4 regions of the Streptomyces malachitofuscus genome follow, and region 1 is predicted to be linked to each of the others. Evidence: riboswitches for the same ligand, from Rfam matches in the RefSeq annotation. Region 1 holds a riboswitch; each other region holds the start of a gene.
The links. A riboswitch is a leader RNA that binds a small molecule or an ion and turns the genes downstream of it on or off. The one in region 1 is predicted to bind cyclic di-AMP.

Region 1 (3,761 bases):
TACGCCATCTGCGACCTGCTCGGCGTCCCGCGGGAGGACCAGGACGACTTCCGGGACTGGGCGGGCATGATGATCCGTCACGGCGGGGGACCACGTGGCGGGGTCGCCCGGTCCGTGAAGAAGATGCGCGGCTATCTCGCCGAGCTGATCCACCGCAAACGCGAGGCTCTGCCCGCCGAGCCCGCCCCCGGCGAGGACCTCATCTCCGGTCTCATCCGCGCCTCCGACCACGGTGAGCACCTCACCGAGAACGAGGCCGCCGCCATGGCGTTCATCCTGCTGTTCGCGGGCTTCGAGACCACCGTGAACCTCATCGGCAACGGCACCTACGCCCTGCTCACCCATCCCGGTCAGCGCGCACGCCTGCAACGGGCCCTCGCCGCCGGGGACCACGGGCTGCTGGAGACCGGTGTGGAGGAACTCCTGCGCTACGACGGCCCCGTGGAACTCGCCACCTGGCGGTTCGCCACCGAGCCGGTCACCATCGGCGGGCAGCGCATCGCGGCGGGCGACCCGGTGCTCGTCGTCCTCGCCGCCGCGGACCGGGACCCGGACCGGTTCGCCGACCCGGACGTGCTCGATCTCGGCCGGCGCGACAACCAGCATCTGGGATACGGCCACGGCATCCACTACTGCCTCGGCGCCCCGCTGGCCCGGCTGGAGGGGCAGACCGCGCTCGCCACGCTGCTGACCAGGCTTCCGGACCTGCGGCCGGCGGTGGAACCGGACGAACTCCGGTGGCGCGGCGGGCTCATCATGCGCGGACTGCGCACGCTTCCGGTGGAATTCACCCCTCCGCAAAAGTGACGGACCGTGCTCCGCTCCATGCACCCCGAGCGGACCAGCGCAAACGTGACACGCCCTCAACTCTGTGATCTTCACGTGATCTGCGCGGCATTAACTTGTGACAAGTGATCGTCTGCCGATACGTTCACCCATCAAGTGCGGCGCTCCGTCTCGGGCTCCATGCGCCGCGCCTGTTCATCGCTGTCGTTGAAAGGTCTCCGCATGCTCTCCGGGAACGGTCGGCACCGACGCCCCCGCCAGGCTCCGGCTCTCCTCGTCGCGGCCGGAGTGACCGGCTCCGCCATCGCGATCCCTCTTCTCGGGGCCGGCAGCGCCAGCGCAGCCGACGGCACCACCTGGGACCGGATCGCCGAGTGCGAGAGCGGTGGCTCCTGGAGCCAGAACACCGGCAACGGTTACTACGGCGGCCTGCAGTTGACCCAGGACGACTGGGAGAGGTACGGCGGTCTGGACTACGCGCCGAGCGCCGACCAGGCCAGCCGCGGCCAGCAGATAGCCGTGGCCGAGGCGATCCTCGCCGACCAGGGTGTCGGAGCGTGGCGCACCTGTGGCCTGCTCGCGGGCCTGGGGCAGGACGCGCCCGCGGCCGGCACGGGTACGTCCGGCTCGTCGGACGCGTCCGCCTCGCCGGACTCCGGCGATGAGCCGGCTTCCTCCTCTCCGTCGGCCACGGCCGACCCGTCGTCCGGTGCGGACGGCGAGAAGGGGACCCCGAAGGGCGCGGACGGCGAATCGGGTGAAAACGGCAAGTCGACCGAATCGGATGCCGCTTCAGGTGGCGACGAGGGCGGTGGCGCCGACGGCGGCGAGAGCGTGGACACCGGCGCCTCCCCCTCCGCCTCGGCCACGCCCGATGGTGACGAGCCGGACAAGGCGGGGCAGAGCGACCGTCCTTCGGCGGACAGTGGTGGCGAGGGCACCGGTCGCCACCGCGGGGCCGGCGCCGAGGAGGGCGAGGAGCGCCCCTCGGAGTCGTCCGGCCGGCATGCGCGCGGTCTCGACGCCTGGGGTGGTTCCGGCGACAGCTCCTACACCGTGGACACCGGGGACAGCCTCTCGTCCATCGCCGACTCCCTTGCGGTCGACGGCGGATGGCGTGCGCTCTACGCCGTCAACGCCCAGCTCATCGGCGCCGACCCGGACTACATCCTGCCGGGTCAGGAGCTTGACGTAGAGGTCGAACCGGGCGAAAAGTGACATCCGAAATCGCCCGGACGCGGGGCCGGTTGGCGTCATGGTTCGCGCTGAATGTCCGGTTTAAAGGCTGTGAGAGATAGGTCTCAGAAGCCGTGATCGTCTTTGATATTCCGCGAATCGCGTGTCTACGGTCGTGACCGCTCGCCACCGCGGGCCCCGGCTGCCGCCACGCCGAATCCTGCCAGTGGCAGCACGGGAACAGTCGTCGCGTCATGCGCCGTAGGCAGGAGCGGGGGACCCAAGGTAAGTGCCCTTTCCGGTGATTGACACCGGTTCGGGCTTGGGGTGAAGCCGCCTCCCGGGAGGGACGCGGCCGGGCAACTCAACCGGCCCGAACCCGACAGCTCACCTCGCAGGCGTCGGTGAGGGGATCCATCCATGCTGTTTTCCGGCAAGGGCAAGCACCGTCGTCCGTCCAAGGCCACCCGCGCCATCGCCGTCGCCGGTGTCGCCTCCGCCGCCGTCGCCGCCCCGCTGATGGCGGCCGGCAGCGCCTCCGCCGCCACCGCGTCCGAGTGGGACGCCGTCGCCCAGTGCGAGTCCGGCGGCAACTGGTCCATCAACACCGGCAACGGTTACTACGGCGGTCTGCAGTTCTCCGCCTCCACCTGGGCCGGCTACGGCGGCACGAAGTACGCCGCCAGCGCCGACCAGGCCACCAAGGCCCAGCAGATCGAGATCGCCGAGAAGGTCCTGGCGGGCCAGGGCAAGGGTGCCTGGCCGGTCTGCGGCAAGGGTCTGTCCAACGCCGCCTACACCGGCTCCTCCGCCGGCGACTCGGCCGGCTCCGCGCAGAGCACCCAGCCCCGCGAGACCGAGCAGAAGGCCTCCCGCTCCGCCGAGCGCCCGGCCGCCGAGAAGCAGGCCGAGCCGAAGGCCGAGAAGAAGACCGTCACCACCCCCACCGGCAAGAAGGTCGAGAAGGGCGACGGCGAGTACAAGGTCGTCAAGGGTGACACCCTCAGCTCCATCGCCGAGGAGCACGACGTCGAGGGCGGCTGGGCGAAGCTGTTCAAGCTGAACGACGACATCGTCCAGGACGCCGACCTGATCTACCCGGGCCAGCAGCTGCACCTGAAGTAAGGGAAAGCAGCAGGTCCCTCCCCGTCCCCACGGGCTCCCCGCCCCGGTGCGTCTTCCCCCGTACGCACCGGGGCGGGGTCATGCACGGGCACTTTCCGGTCACGGTTTCCGGAACCGTCTTTGTTCCGTACGGAAACAATTTACGCTCGGTTCTGTCCATGGGGTGGGCGGCCGGATGGCCGATCGCCCGGAGCCGGTTAGGCTCGGTCTCGCAAGACCCCCGTGGCCTTGCTCACCCGCGTCACATCCAAGAAGGAGATGCTCGTGCCGTCCATCGACGTCGTCGTAGCCCGGGAAATCCTGGACTCCCGAGGCAACCCCACGGTCGAGGTCGAGGTCGGCCTCGACGACGGCAGCACGGGTCGTGCCGCCGTCCCGTCCGGCGCCTCCACCGGCGCCTTCGAGGCCATCGAACTCCGTGACGGCGATGCCAACCGTTACCTGGGCAAGGGCGTCGAGAAGGCCGTCCTGGCCGTCATCGAGCAGATCGGCCCGGAGCTCGTCGGCTACGACGCCACCGAACAGCGTCTGATCGACCAGGCGATGTTCGACCTGGACGCCACCGACAACAAGGGCTCCCTCGGCGCCAACGCCATCCTCGGCGTCTCGCTCGCCGTCGCCCACGCCGCCTCCGAGGCCTCCGACCTCCCGCTCTTCCGCTACCTGGGCGGTCC
Region 2 (3,761 bases), on a different contig from region 1:
GACGCGGGCGTCCCGTCGGCGGCGATCCGGTCGTAGCGTACGGTGGCGATGAACTCGCCGCCGATGGTGGCCGCGAGTCCCACCCGGTCCACGAAGTCGTGGTGCGTGAAGCGGTGGACGTCCTTGGCGGACAGGCGAGGGTAGGGCGCGAAGAAGCGGTAGTACTTCGACTCGTCCGACACCTGCTCGTAGAAGCTGACCAGGCGCTCGGCGTCATCGACGGTGATGGGGCGGATGCGCGCGGTGCCGCCGTCGCGCAGCACCACGTCGGCCTCCCAGTGGGCGGGATACTCGTGCCGGTCCGACGAGATCTGCATGGGCCCCAGAGTACGGCTCGCGTACGGCAACGGCGCGAGGCAGTCTGTGGTGGACGACAGCCGGACCGAGGCCGCGGTCCGGCTGTCACCGGGAGCGGGCACGGATGCCGCTCCGGGCATGCTTCATGATGTGGGAAACTGGTCTAGACAACCCTGAACACCGAAGGGCAGCAACACATGGCTGAGCGCCGCGTCAACGTCGGCTGGGCCGAGGGTCTCCACGCCCGCCCCGCCTCCATCTTCGTCCGAGCCGCCACGGCCGCAGGCGTCCCGGTGACGATCGCCAAGGCCGGGGGCAACCCCGTCAACGCGGCCTCCATGCTCGCCGTGCTGGGCCTGGGCGCCCAGGGCGGCGAGGAGATCGTCCTCGCGTCCGACGCGGAAGGGGCGGACGCCGCCCTGGACCGTCTGGCGAAGCTGGTCTCCGAAGGGCTCGAGGAACTCCCCGAGACCGTCTGAATCGTGCGCGAGCGCGGTGGCCGTCTTCTCGCAGACGCCCGCCGCGGCAATGGAAAGGCCCGCCCTGATCGACCGGGCGGGCCTTTCGCTTTCCCGCTTCCCTCTCTTTACGGGCAGCAGAAATAAACCCCCGAGAATTGCACCGTCTTTGTATACGGCACCCGTGTTAAGGGCGAAGACTCGGCATGTTTACGGGATGTTGCGAGCTCCTCACACGCTCCGTGCGGCCGGCCCGGTCGGCGCCGGGGCCGAAGCGCAGCCGGTGCCCGGCGCTCGCGCGCTCGGTGTGCAGCGCCGTGACGGCCCGCGCGCGTTCGCCGTCGCCGCGCGCCACGGCGTCCACGATCGCGCCGTGCTCCGCCCAGTACTCGACCGGGTCCGCGGGACCCTCGGTGGCGTACATCCAGGCGATCTTGTGCCGCAGCTGCGTCAGCATCGAGGTCAGGGCCGCGCTGCCGGAAGCCTGGGCGAGCGTCTCGTGGAACCAGCCGCTCAAGGAGCGCAGGTCGTCGCTGTTGCCCTGACGGGCCCGTTCCTGCCCGAGCCGGACCAGCCCCCGCAGCACCTTGAGATGGGCCTCGGTGCGGCGCTGGGCGGCACGCAAGGCGCCGAGCGGTTCGAGGAGCGTGCGCATCTCCAGCAGATCGGCGGCCTCCTGCTCGGTCGGTTCGGCGACGCACGCTCCCGCGTGCCGCCGGGTGACCACGAAGCCCTCGGCCTCCAGGGTGCGCAGCGCCTCGCGGACGGGGACGCGGGAGACGCCGTAGCGGCGGGCGAGAAGTTCCTCGGTGAGCCGGCCGCCGCGCTCGTGGACACCCGCGACGATGTCGTCCCGGATCGCCGTGCACACCGAGTGCGCGGGAATACGCATGACCGACCTCCGGCTTAATCCCCGTGAAACGCCGACGAATGACGTCCGTTCCGTGACTCTATTGCAATCGGCCGGAAATTCCGACGGCGGCCGGGAATCCATACATATTTTTTGGACAGGCGGGTCCCCCGAAACGCCGAAAGCCCCGGCTCGTGGGCCGGGGCTTCGGGGAGCGGACGCACTGCCTCAGAGGTTCACGCCGTGCGCACGGAGGTAGGCGACGGGGTCGAGGTCGGAGCCGTAGTCGGCGCCCGTGCGGGCCTCGAAGTGCAGGTGCGCGCCCGTGACGTTGCCGGTGGCGCCGGAGAGGCCGATCTGCTGTCCCGCGGTGACCTGCTGGCCCACCGAGACGGCGACGGACGACAGGTGCCCGTACTGCGTGTACGTGCCGTCGTTCATCTTGATGACGACCTGGTTGCCGTACGCGCCGCCCCAGCCGGCCTCGACGACGGTGCCGATGCCGACCGACTGGACGGGCGTGCCGCTCGCCGCGTGGAAGTCGACACCGGTGTGGCTGCCGGACGACCAGACGGCGCCGCCGCTCTTGTAGCCGGTCGAGACGTAGGACCCGGGGATCGGGGAGACGAAGGTGTTGAGGCGCTTGCGCTCCGCCTCACGCGCGGCGCGCTCCTTCTCCGCGCGGGCCTTGGCGGCCTCCTCGGCCGCCTTCTCACGGGCGGCCTCCTCGGCGGCCTTCCGCGCGGCGGCCTCGGCCGCCTCGCGCGCGGCCTCGTGCTGGGCGGCGGCCTGGGCGTCGATCCGGTCGGCGACCGCGTCGCCCAGGGTGACGACGGGAGTGAGGCCGGTCCGCGCGGCGGCGGGTTCGGCGGCGAGTGCGGGAGCCGCGAGGGAGCCGACGACTCCGGTGCCGGCGAGGGCCGCGACGCCCGCCGCGCGGGCGGTGCCGCGCTGCATCCGGCTGGGACGACGGTGCTTCCCGGTGGCGCGGGTGAACGCCATGTACAGGCTGGTCCTTTCCTTCCCTCTCGCCTACCGGGTTAGCTGACGGGTTCGGAGCAGGAAGGTCTCCTACGGGCCCCCTCGCGGCACGCGCGGGCGTCCGATTCACCCCAGGGACTACAGGTGGGTCCCCGGCTCCCCTGGCTCGCGCCGTACGGGGACTCGGCGATGGCTGTCCGGTGCCGCGGATGCGGCGCACTGCCCGACGAACAGCCCGCACGAAGCTAAGCGGGACGTCGCCCCATCCCCAAACAGATCCGGGTTTTTGTAGCGCATCCCACAGGGCAGACAGGCAACCTCCGCCCCAATTCGGGCATAAGAGGGCCCTGGTGACTTACGTGTCACCAGGGCCCCACGCACGGGTACCGGCCGGCGAGTCGCTACTCGGCCGTCACGACGGTGACTTCGCCGATCCCGAGGGCCTCGACCGGCGCCTTGATCTGGGCCGCGTCACCGACGAGGACGGTCACCAGGCGGTCGACCGGGAAGGCGCTCACGACCGCCGCGGTGGCCTCCACGGTGCCCGTCGCGGCCAACTGGCGGTACAGGTCGGCCTGGTAGTGGTCCGGCAGGTGCTGCTCGACCTGGTCGGCCAGGGTGCCGGCGACGGCCGCGGCGGTCTCGTACTTGAGGGGCGCCACACCCACCAGGTTCTGCACGGCCACGTCGCGTTCGGCGTCGGTGAGCCCCTCCGCGGCGAGCGTGCGCAGCACCTTCCACAGGTCGTCCAGGGCGGGTCCGGTGTTCGGCGTGTCGACGGAGCCGCTGATGGCCAGCATCGCCGCGCCCGTGCCGTCGGGGGCGGACCTGAGGACCTGCCCGAACGCCCGCACACCGTAGGTGTAGCCCTTCTCCTCGCGCAGCACGCGGTCCAGGCGGGAGGTGAGGGTGCCGCCGAGGCAGTACGTGCCGAGCACCTGCGCGGGCCACACGCGGTCGTGCCGGTCGGGGCCGATCCGGCCGATCAGCAACTGCGTCTGGACGGCGCCGGGACGGTCCACGATCACGACCCGGCCCCGGTCGTCGGCGACCACCGGCGGGATGGGCCGCGGCTGGGCCGAGGAGCCGGTCCAGCCGCCCAGTGTGTCGCCGAGCAGCTCGTCCAGGTCGACGCCGGTGAGGTCGCCCACGACCACGGCGGTGGCCGTGGCGGG
Region 3 (3,761 bases), on a different contig from region 1:
GGACGGAGCTGCCCGCGTACGCGGTGGCCGGCTGGCTCACCCCGGCGGAGCCGTTCGCCCTGGGCTCGATGCGGGCGCGGCGCCTCGCCCGGCAGTACGCGCGCCGGTACGGCGGGAAGCCGGCGGCGCGGGCGGTCGCGCAGTACGAGGCGTACGCCACCTCGCTGGCGTTCCTGCGGCACCGCGGCCGGCTGGGGCGGGCCGGGGCGGACTTCGTCACCCGGGAACGGGAGCTGCTGCTGGAGCTGTGGCACCGGCGGGGTGCGGCGCGTCCGGCCCTGGACCACGCGGCCCGTCTCACCGCACCGCCGGTTCCGGTCGCTCCCGCTCCGTGGCCGGTGCACGGGGCGTACGGGCATCCGCCGTACGGGCATCCCGCGCACGGAAGCCCGCCCTACGGGCATCCCTATCCCGCCTACGGCTCCGACGCCCACCGCTTCTGACGGATCCGAACGAAGGGCGAAGGGCCCCGGAAACACCTGACCGGCAGCCCTGACGTCGGGGGGTCGTCGTCGGGACTGCCGGGGTTCAGGAGCGGCAGGGTTCAGGGGGTGGCGGAGATCAGGGGGTGAGGCCCTTGCTCTGCAGCCACGCCATCGGGTCGATGCCGGAGGAGGAGCCGCCGGCGTGGACCTCGAGGTGGAGGTGGGCACCGGTGGAGTTGCCGGTGGAGCCGACGCGGCCGATCACATCGCCGGTGTTGACCTTCTGGCCGACGCTGACGCTGATGGAGGACTGGTGGGCGTACCAGATCTCGGTGCCGTCCTCGAGGGTCAGCACGGTCTTGTAGCCGTAGGAGCCGTCCCAGCCGGCGGAGGTGATCGTGCCGGTGTGGACCGCCTTGATCAGCGTGCCCGTGGGGGCGGCGAAGTCGAGGCCGGTGTGCTGGCCGGAGGACCAGTAGGCGCCGGCCTGGCCGAACGTGGAGGAGATGGTGTACGACGAGGTCGGCAGCGTGTACTGCTTGGCCAGCTGGGCGAGACGCTCGGCCTCGGCCTTCTTCGCGGCCTCCTCCTCCGCCTTCTTCTTGGCGGCCTCGGCCTTGGCCTTGGCCTCCTTCTCCGCCTTGGCGGCGGCCTCGGCGGCCTGCTTCTCGGCGGCGGCGACGGCCTCGGCGGCGGCCTTGGTCTCGGCCTGGCTCTGCTGCTGCTCGACCTGGGCCATGATCCGGGTGCGCAGCGCCTCGCCGGCGCCCTCGGTGCCCTGCTCGGCTTCGGCGGTGGTCATGCCGAGGCTGCTGAGGGGGGTGGCCGAACCCTCGGGCGTTTCCTCGTCGGAGATGAGGGAACCCACATTGGGGAGGTCGGGCATGGAGATGGAGACCGGCGGCTTGCCGGTCTGGGCGCTGGCCATACCGCCGGCGCCGACCGCCGCTATGACGCCGACGCCGAGAACGGTGGAGCTGCGGGCGAGCCCTCCCCCGCGCTGCTTGGAGACGCGGTGCCGGCCACGTACCGGGCGAATGGACTCCGCGGTGGGGTTCCACTCCTCGAAGGGGCCCTCGTCGGTGCGGACACCGCCGTAGACGAAGGTGTCGCTCGGCTTGAACGGGGCCTCGGGGGCAGGCGGGTTGGACGCCACGTGGGCGCGCTCCTTTCCTTCCTTCTCGCCTACCGGGTTAGCTGACGGGTTCGGAGCAGGAAGGTCTCCTACGCGCGTATACGAGCCGTGTTGCCACGGCTGCATCCACACGATTCACCCCATGGTGGTGGTTCCCCGGTTCCCTTGCGGGATTCGGCGCGTGCGCACGGAGCCGACTTCTGTGACGGCTGGGACGACCGCGCTGCGTTATCGAACGTTAATAGACGCGAGGGCCGGATTCCAAGCCGTTCCTCTTGATCGTTAACGAATTTCGCGTGGACTTACCTGCCACGAGCGGGCAAAAACGGGCGAGTTGACCTCAACTCAGCCGCGGGACGGCTACTGACGGTGTGTCAGTTGTTATGCGCTGCGGGACGGTTCGCTCACCTTGAGTGATGGAGAGGGAGACGACGGGAAACACCGAGGGCCGGAACCCTTGTCGGATTCCGGCCCTCGGCCTTCAGTAGCGGGGACAGGATTTGAACCTGCGACCTCTGGGTTATGAGCCCAGCGAGCTACCGAGCTGCTCCACCCCGCGTCGTTGAGACCAGTGTACGCCATCCGCGGGACATGCCGCACACCCATTACCCGCGGCCCCGTCTCAGCGGCCGGTCAAGTGGCCGTTCGGCGCCTTCGCACGGTCCTCGAACTCCGGCAGGACGACCACGGTGGCGCCCCCGTCCGCCAGTACCGCGCTGCCGTCGGCACCGGCCACGAACGTGTCCGGCTCCCGCCAGGCCGTGACCACCCGCCGTACCCCCGCGTCCAGGATCAGCCCCGCGCAGGGCGCCGGCCGCGACGCGCGCCGGGCGCACGGCTCCAGGCTCGAGTACACGGTGGCACCGGCGAGCCGGGGGTCCGTGGGATCGGTCTTGGCGAGCGCGGCCTCCTCCGCGTGCACCACCGGGTCACCGCCCTCCCGGGAGTGGCCCCGCGCCAGCTCCGTGCCGTCCGCGGCCACCACCACCGCGCCCACACTGAACGCCGTCTCCGAGGGCGGACACTGCGCGGCCAGCTCGCAGGCGAGGGCCAGCCAGTGGTGGTCGGCGGCGACGGGCAGCGCGCCGGTGCCGGGCGCCGTGGGCTCGTAGCGCATCAGGACCACATCGCCTATCGGGCGGGTCTCCACCAGCCGCAGCCGGCCGCCCTGGTAGGAGCCGGGCCCGAACAGACGGGGGGCGTCCGCGTCACCGACGAACAGCGGGGCGAGGACCAGCTGGAGCTCGTCGGCGAGGCCCTCGGTGAGCAGCTGGGTGTGGACACGGCCGCCGCCCTCCACCATCAGCCGCCGCACCCCGCGCACGGCGCCCAGATGCTCCAGCAGGCGTCGCCAGTCGAGCTCCGGGCCGAGCGGGACCACATCGGCGGCGAGGCCGAGGGCGCGGGCGCGCTCGGCGCCCTTGTCGGTGGTGTAGAGGACCTTCTCGCCACCGGTGTGCCAGAACTGCGCCGCCGGGTCCAGCTCCCCGGACCCGCTCACGGTCACCTTGAGCGGATACTCGGGCCTGCCCTCGGCGAGACGGGCGGCGCGGCGCTCGGGCGAGTTGACCAGCAGCCGGGGGTTGTCGGCGCGGATCGTGCCGGCGCCGACCAGGATGGCGTCCACGGATGCCCGCACCTCGTCGACCCGGTCGAAGTCGGCCGGGCCGGACAGCAGCAGCCGCTCGGGACCGGTGTCGTCCAGGTAGCCGTCGAGGGAGACGGCGGCGGACAGCAGGACGTACGGACGGGGCATCGGCGCACTCCGGGAGGGATCGGCGGCTGGCGGGACCGCTGCGCGGCCCGGGTCAAGTCTGACAACCCGCCCGGCGGTGCGCCGCCCGCGCCCCCGGCCGGCCCGGACGACGGTTCAGGGTTCGATCAGGCCGACGCGGATGGCGTACCGGGTGAGCTCCAGGCGGTCCTTCAGACCGAGCTTGGCCAGCAGGTTGGCGCGGTGTCGCTCCACCGTCTTAGGGCTGATCACCAGAAGACTGGCGATCTGCTGCGAGGTGTGCCCCTCGGCGACGAGCTTGAGGATCTGCTCCTCGCGGTCGGTGATGGCCTTGGCCGGCAGGGTCCGGCCCTCCCGCGCGAGATCCAGGTAGTTGTGGATGAGGGCGTTGACGGCTCCCGGGTAGAGGAACGGCTCGCCGCGCATGGTGGCGTGGCAGGCCTCGACGAGGTCCTGGTCGGCGACG
Region 4 (3,761 bases), on a different contig from region 1:
ACGATACGACATGACTGCCTGGGGCAATGAGTTGTCCACAGGCATGGCCCGGCCGATCCGCCGCCCCGGATGATGTTGGTGTCCGATCGGCTCTGCGCGGGCTTGGGGGAGGTCCGGTGACGCAGGTCTCGGCGGACGGCCGTACCTGGCTGCTGTCGGGTCCGGCGAGTGCGTACGCGATCCATGTCACGGACCGGGACGAACTGGTGCATCTGTACTGGGGTCCGATGATCGAGCTCGCCGACGCCGAGGCCCTCGCCCGGCGTCCGCTGCCGGACGAGTGGCCGTTCGAGTCCCGGCTGGACGGGCGCGAGGAGTACCCGGTCGAGGGCGGCCCCCGGTTTTGGTCGAACGCCGGGTGACCCTGGCCTTCGAGTCCTGCTCGGGCGGTGGCGGCCGGATCGACCTGGCCATCCTCTCCCGTACCGGCCAGGTGTGGACCTCGGACCACACCGACCCGCTGGACCGGCTCGCCATCCGGCACGGCTTCAGCCGGCTCCATCCGGCCCGGGTGATGGCCGCCTGGGTCACCGACAGTCCGAACGTCATGCCGGGCGGGCGGATCAGCTCCCTGTGTTTTCGGTTCGTCAGCGCCATGGCCGGAGTGCTCGGCATCGGCGGCGACCTCGCGCGGTGGACCGAGGAGGAGCTCGCCGAGGCCCGGGAGCGGGTCGCGCTCTACAAGGAGATCCGGCCCGTCGTGCAGCGCGGGGACCTGTACCGGCTGCGCCCGCCGGAGGGCGGGCTGAGCGCGGTGCGGTACGTCCTCGGCGAGGGGACCGTCGTCCTCGCCTGCCTCCAGTCGCAGCACTTCGGGGAACCCGTTCCCCCGCTCCGGCTGAGTGGAGTCGATCCGACCGCCTCCTGCAAATGCCGCGAAACGGGCGAAGTGCACCGCGGTGCCGTGCTCGCGCATCACGGACCGCACACCGGTCTGCGGGGCGACCTGGAGTCGCGGTGCTCCGGCTGCGGCGCCTGTGATCATACAAATAAGGCGTTCTGTCCGATTAGGTAACTTCGCCATAACGTGCCCCGAAAGAAAGAGAGATGGGAGTGGGGTGCGTGAGCATCGTCATATCCGTGACGATGTGTTGTCGCCATGCTCACGTAATCAAGCGGAACGACAAGGGAATTCGGGGCGCAATACCCATCGCGGTTGACGCTCGGTGACGTCAATTCCTCCTGTGGATCACGGAAAAGGCGCCTTCGCGGGGAACCTCCGCTTGTCCCGTCGCGTCCGGGTCGCTTACGTTCGCCACCGATCCGGACGGACGCCTAATCCTGCCGCCGCCCGGAGCCCGCACACACTGACCCGTGTACGGCAGGAGCGGGGGACCCACAGGTAAGACTGCCTGTTCCGGTCTCCGGAACGGCTTGGGGTTAAGTCGCGTGAAACATCGCGGCCGGACATCTCCAGTCCGAACCCGACAGCTCACCTCGTAGGCGCCGGAGAGGAATTCGTCATGCCCGCGAAGGGTAAGCACCGCCGTACCAAGGCTCAGCGTTTCGCCCGCTCCATCGCCGTCGCCGGAACCGGTGGCGCCGCACTCGCCCTGCCGCTTCTCGGCGCCACCGGCGCGCACGCCGCCACGCCGCAGACGGCTCCCGAAAAGGCCGTCCAGTCCCTTTCCGCCGGCGGCCACAAGGCCACCGCCGAAAAGAGCGACGCGTCCCCCACGTACACCGTGAAGGCCGGCGACTACCTGGCCAAGATCGCCGAGACGGAGAACGTCGACGGCGGCTGGAAGCAGCTCTACGCGGACAACCGCGAGGCCGTCGGCGACGACCCGGCACTCATCCACCCCGGTCTGAAGCTCTCCATCGACGGCGAGGCCGCCAAGAGCACGCCGAAGAAGTCCACTTCGCCGGCGTCCCCGAAGCCCGCCGCGCCGAAGCCTGCCGCGCCGAAGGCCGAGAAGCCCGCCGAGAAGCCGGCGCAGCAGTTCACCCCGAAGGCCTCCACGCAGACGACCGCGAACCAGGCCGCCTCCGGTTACAGCTCCCCGGTGCCCGGCGGCGGCGTCGGCACCGCCTACAAGGTGGCCGGCAGCATGTGGTCCAGCGGCTACCACACCGGTGTCGACTTCAGCGTCCCGACCGGCACCTCCCTGAAGGCCGTCGGCTCCGGCACGGTCGTCTCCGCGGGCTGGGCCGGCGCGTACGGCAACCAGGTCGTCATCCAGCTCAGCGACGGCCACTACGCCCAGTACGCCCACCTGTCCTCGCTGTCGGTCTCGGCCGGCCAGACCGTGAGCGCCGGCCAGCAGGTCGGTCTCTCCGGCTCCACCGGCAACTCGACCGGTCCGCACCTGCACTTCGAGATCCGCACCACCCCGAACTACGGCTCGGACGTGGACCCGATCTCCTACCTCCGCTCCAAGGGCGTCTCCATCTGACACCCTGCGGCGACCTTCCTGACACGCGCACCGAAGGCCGGACCCCGATCCCCGGGTCCGGCCTCCGGTGTATTCCGGAGTTGGTCAATATTTTGAGAGTGGCTTATCTCACCGCACGTCAACCCTCGCCTACGGTCGCGTAGGTCACATTCCAAGGTGAATCATGACCTGCTGTGGCAGACGATTCGAAGAGTGACAGCAGAAGAGTGATCGGGTCGTACGTGGCGGTGGGGGACAGCTTCACCGAGGGCGTCGGCGACCTTGGCCCCGACGGGGCGTTCGTCGGCTGGGCCGACCGGTTCGCCGTGCTTCTCGCCGACCGCCGGCCCGAAGGAGACTTCGAGTACACCAATCTCGCGGTGCGCGGAAAGCTGCTGGACCAGATCATGGCGGACCAGCTTCCGAGGGCGGTCGAACTCGCCCCCGACCTGGTCTCGTTCTGCGCGGGCGGCAACGACATCCTCCGCCCGGGCACCGACCCGGACGAGGTCGCCGAGCGCTTCGAGCAGGCGGTCGCCGCGCTCACGGCCGTGTCCGGCACGGTCCTGGTGACGACCGGGTTCGACACCCGCGGCGTCCCGCTGCTCAGGCACCTGCGCGGCAAGATCGCCACGTACAACGGGCACGTGCGGGCCGTCGCCGACCGCTACGGCTGCCCGGTGCTCGACCTGTGGTCCCTCAAGAGCGTCCAGGACCGCAGGGCCTGGGACGCCGACCGGCTGCACCTGTCGCCCGAGGGGCACACCCGTGTGGCGCTCCGCGCCGGGCTGGCGCTCGGCCTCGAGGTCCCCGCCGACCCCGAGCAGCCCTGGCCGCCCCTGCCGGCGCGCGGCACCTTCGAGGTCCGCCGCGACGACGTCCAGTGGGCCCGCGAGTACCTGGTGCCGTGGATCGGCCGCCGTCTGCGCGGCGAGTCCTCGGGCGACCATGTGACCGCCAAGGGCACGCTGTCGCCGGACGACATCAAGGTGCGGATCGCCTCGGTGGCGTGAGAGCCCGCGCGGTAGCGTGGCGATCATGGGGGACTGGGAACTGCGGCCGGCCGCCGCGTCGGACGTCGAGGCGGTGGCCGAGCTGCGCGCGGTGGCGCTGCGCGCGGACCTGGAACGGCTGGGCCGGTACGACGCGCGGCGGGTGCGGCAGCGGCTGCGGGACGGGTTCGACCCCGCCCACACCCGGGTGATCGAGGCGGGGGGCGCGTTCGCCGGCTGCGTGGCACTGCGTCCCGCCGGGGACTGCCACTGGCTGGAGCACTTCTACCTGGCCCCGGCGCTTCAAGGCCGGGGCATCGGTTCGGCCGTGCTGGGCGACCTGCTGGAGCGGTGCGACCGGGCCGGTCACCCCGTCCGGCTGAACGTGCTGCGG

Region 2: linked by a shared signal. The riboswitch ahead of ACZ44S_RS12520 (M23 family metallopeptidase) and the one ahead of ACZ44S_RS25345 (transglycosylase family protein) in region 1 are both predicted to bind cyclic di-AMP.
Region 3: linked by a shared signal. The riboswitch ahead of ACZ44S_RS21810 (M23 family metallopeptidase) and the one ahead of ACZ44S_RS25345 (transglycosylase family protein) in region 1 are both predicted to bind cyclic di-AMP.
Region 4: linked by a shared signal. The riboswitch ahead of ACZ44S_RS28690 (M23 family metallopeptidase) and the one ahead of ACZ44S_RS25345 (transglycosylase family protein) in region 1 are both predicted to bind cyclic di-AMP.

What each region holds. Positions count from the first base shown of each region.
Region 1 is NZ_JBVIGA010000018.1:123,968-127,728, forward strand. Features, by position in the region: gene ACZ44S_RS25335 (cytochrome P450 family protein) at 1-807, shown strand, start outside; gene ACZ44S_RS25340 (transglycosylase family protein) at 1,009-2,004, shown strand; cyclic di-AMP (ydaO/yuaA leader) riboswitch at 2,210-2,378, shown strand; gene ACZ44S_RS25345 (transglycosylase family protein) at 2,383-3,087, shown strand; gene eno (phosphopyruvate hydratase) at 3,352-3,761, shown strand, end outside.
Region 2 is NZ_JBVIGA010000007.1:106,972-110,732, reverse strand. Features, by position in the region: gene ACZ44S_RS12535 (bifunctional acetate--CoA ligase family protein/GNAT family N-acetyltransferase) at 1-317, opposite strand, end outside; gene ACZ44S_RS12530 (HPr family phosphocarrier protein) at 495-776, shown strand; gene ACZ44S_RS12525 (GntR family transcriptional regulator) at 943-1,647, opposite strand; gene ACZ44S_RS12520 (M23 family metallopeptidase) at 1,834-2,607, opposite strand; cyclic di-AMP (ydaO/yuaA leader) riboswitch at 2,620-2,785, opposite strand; gene ACZ44S_RS12515 (M16 family metallopeptidase) at 2,988-3,761, opposite strand, start outside.
Region 3 is NZ_JBVIGA010000014.1:207,979-211,739, reverse strand. Features, by position in the region: gene ACZ44S_RS21815 (PrsW family intramembrane metalloprotease) at 1-443, shown strand, start outside; gene ACZ44S_RS21810 (M23 family metallopeptidase) at 562-1,581, opposite strand; cyclic di-AMP (ydaO/yuaA leader) riboswitch at 1,593-1,750, opposite strand; tRNA gene ACZ44S_RS21805 (tRNA-Met) at 2,046-2,119, opposite strand; gene ACZ44S_RS21800 (dihydrofolate reductase family protein) at 2,183-3,316, opposite strand; gene ACZ44S_RS21795 (response regulator) at 3,431-3,761, opposite strand, start outside.
Region 4 is NZ_JBVIGA010000022.1:146,021-149,781, reverse strand. Features, by position in the region: gene ACZ44S_RS28700 (hypothetical protein) at 117-362, shown strand; partial or broken gene ACZ44S_RS28695 (GH36 C-terminal domain-containing protein) at 365-981, shown strand; cyclic di-AMP (ydaO/yuaA leader) riboswitch at 1,296-1,461, shown strand; gene ACZ44S_RS28690 (M23 family metallopeptidase) at 1,464-2,396, shown strand; gene ACZ44S_RS28685 (SGNH/GDSL hydrolase family protein) at 2,603-3,388, shown strand; gene ACZ44S_RS28680 (GNAT family N-acetyltransferase) at 3,414-3,761, shown strand, end outside.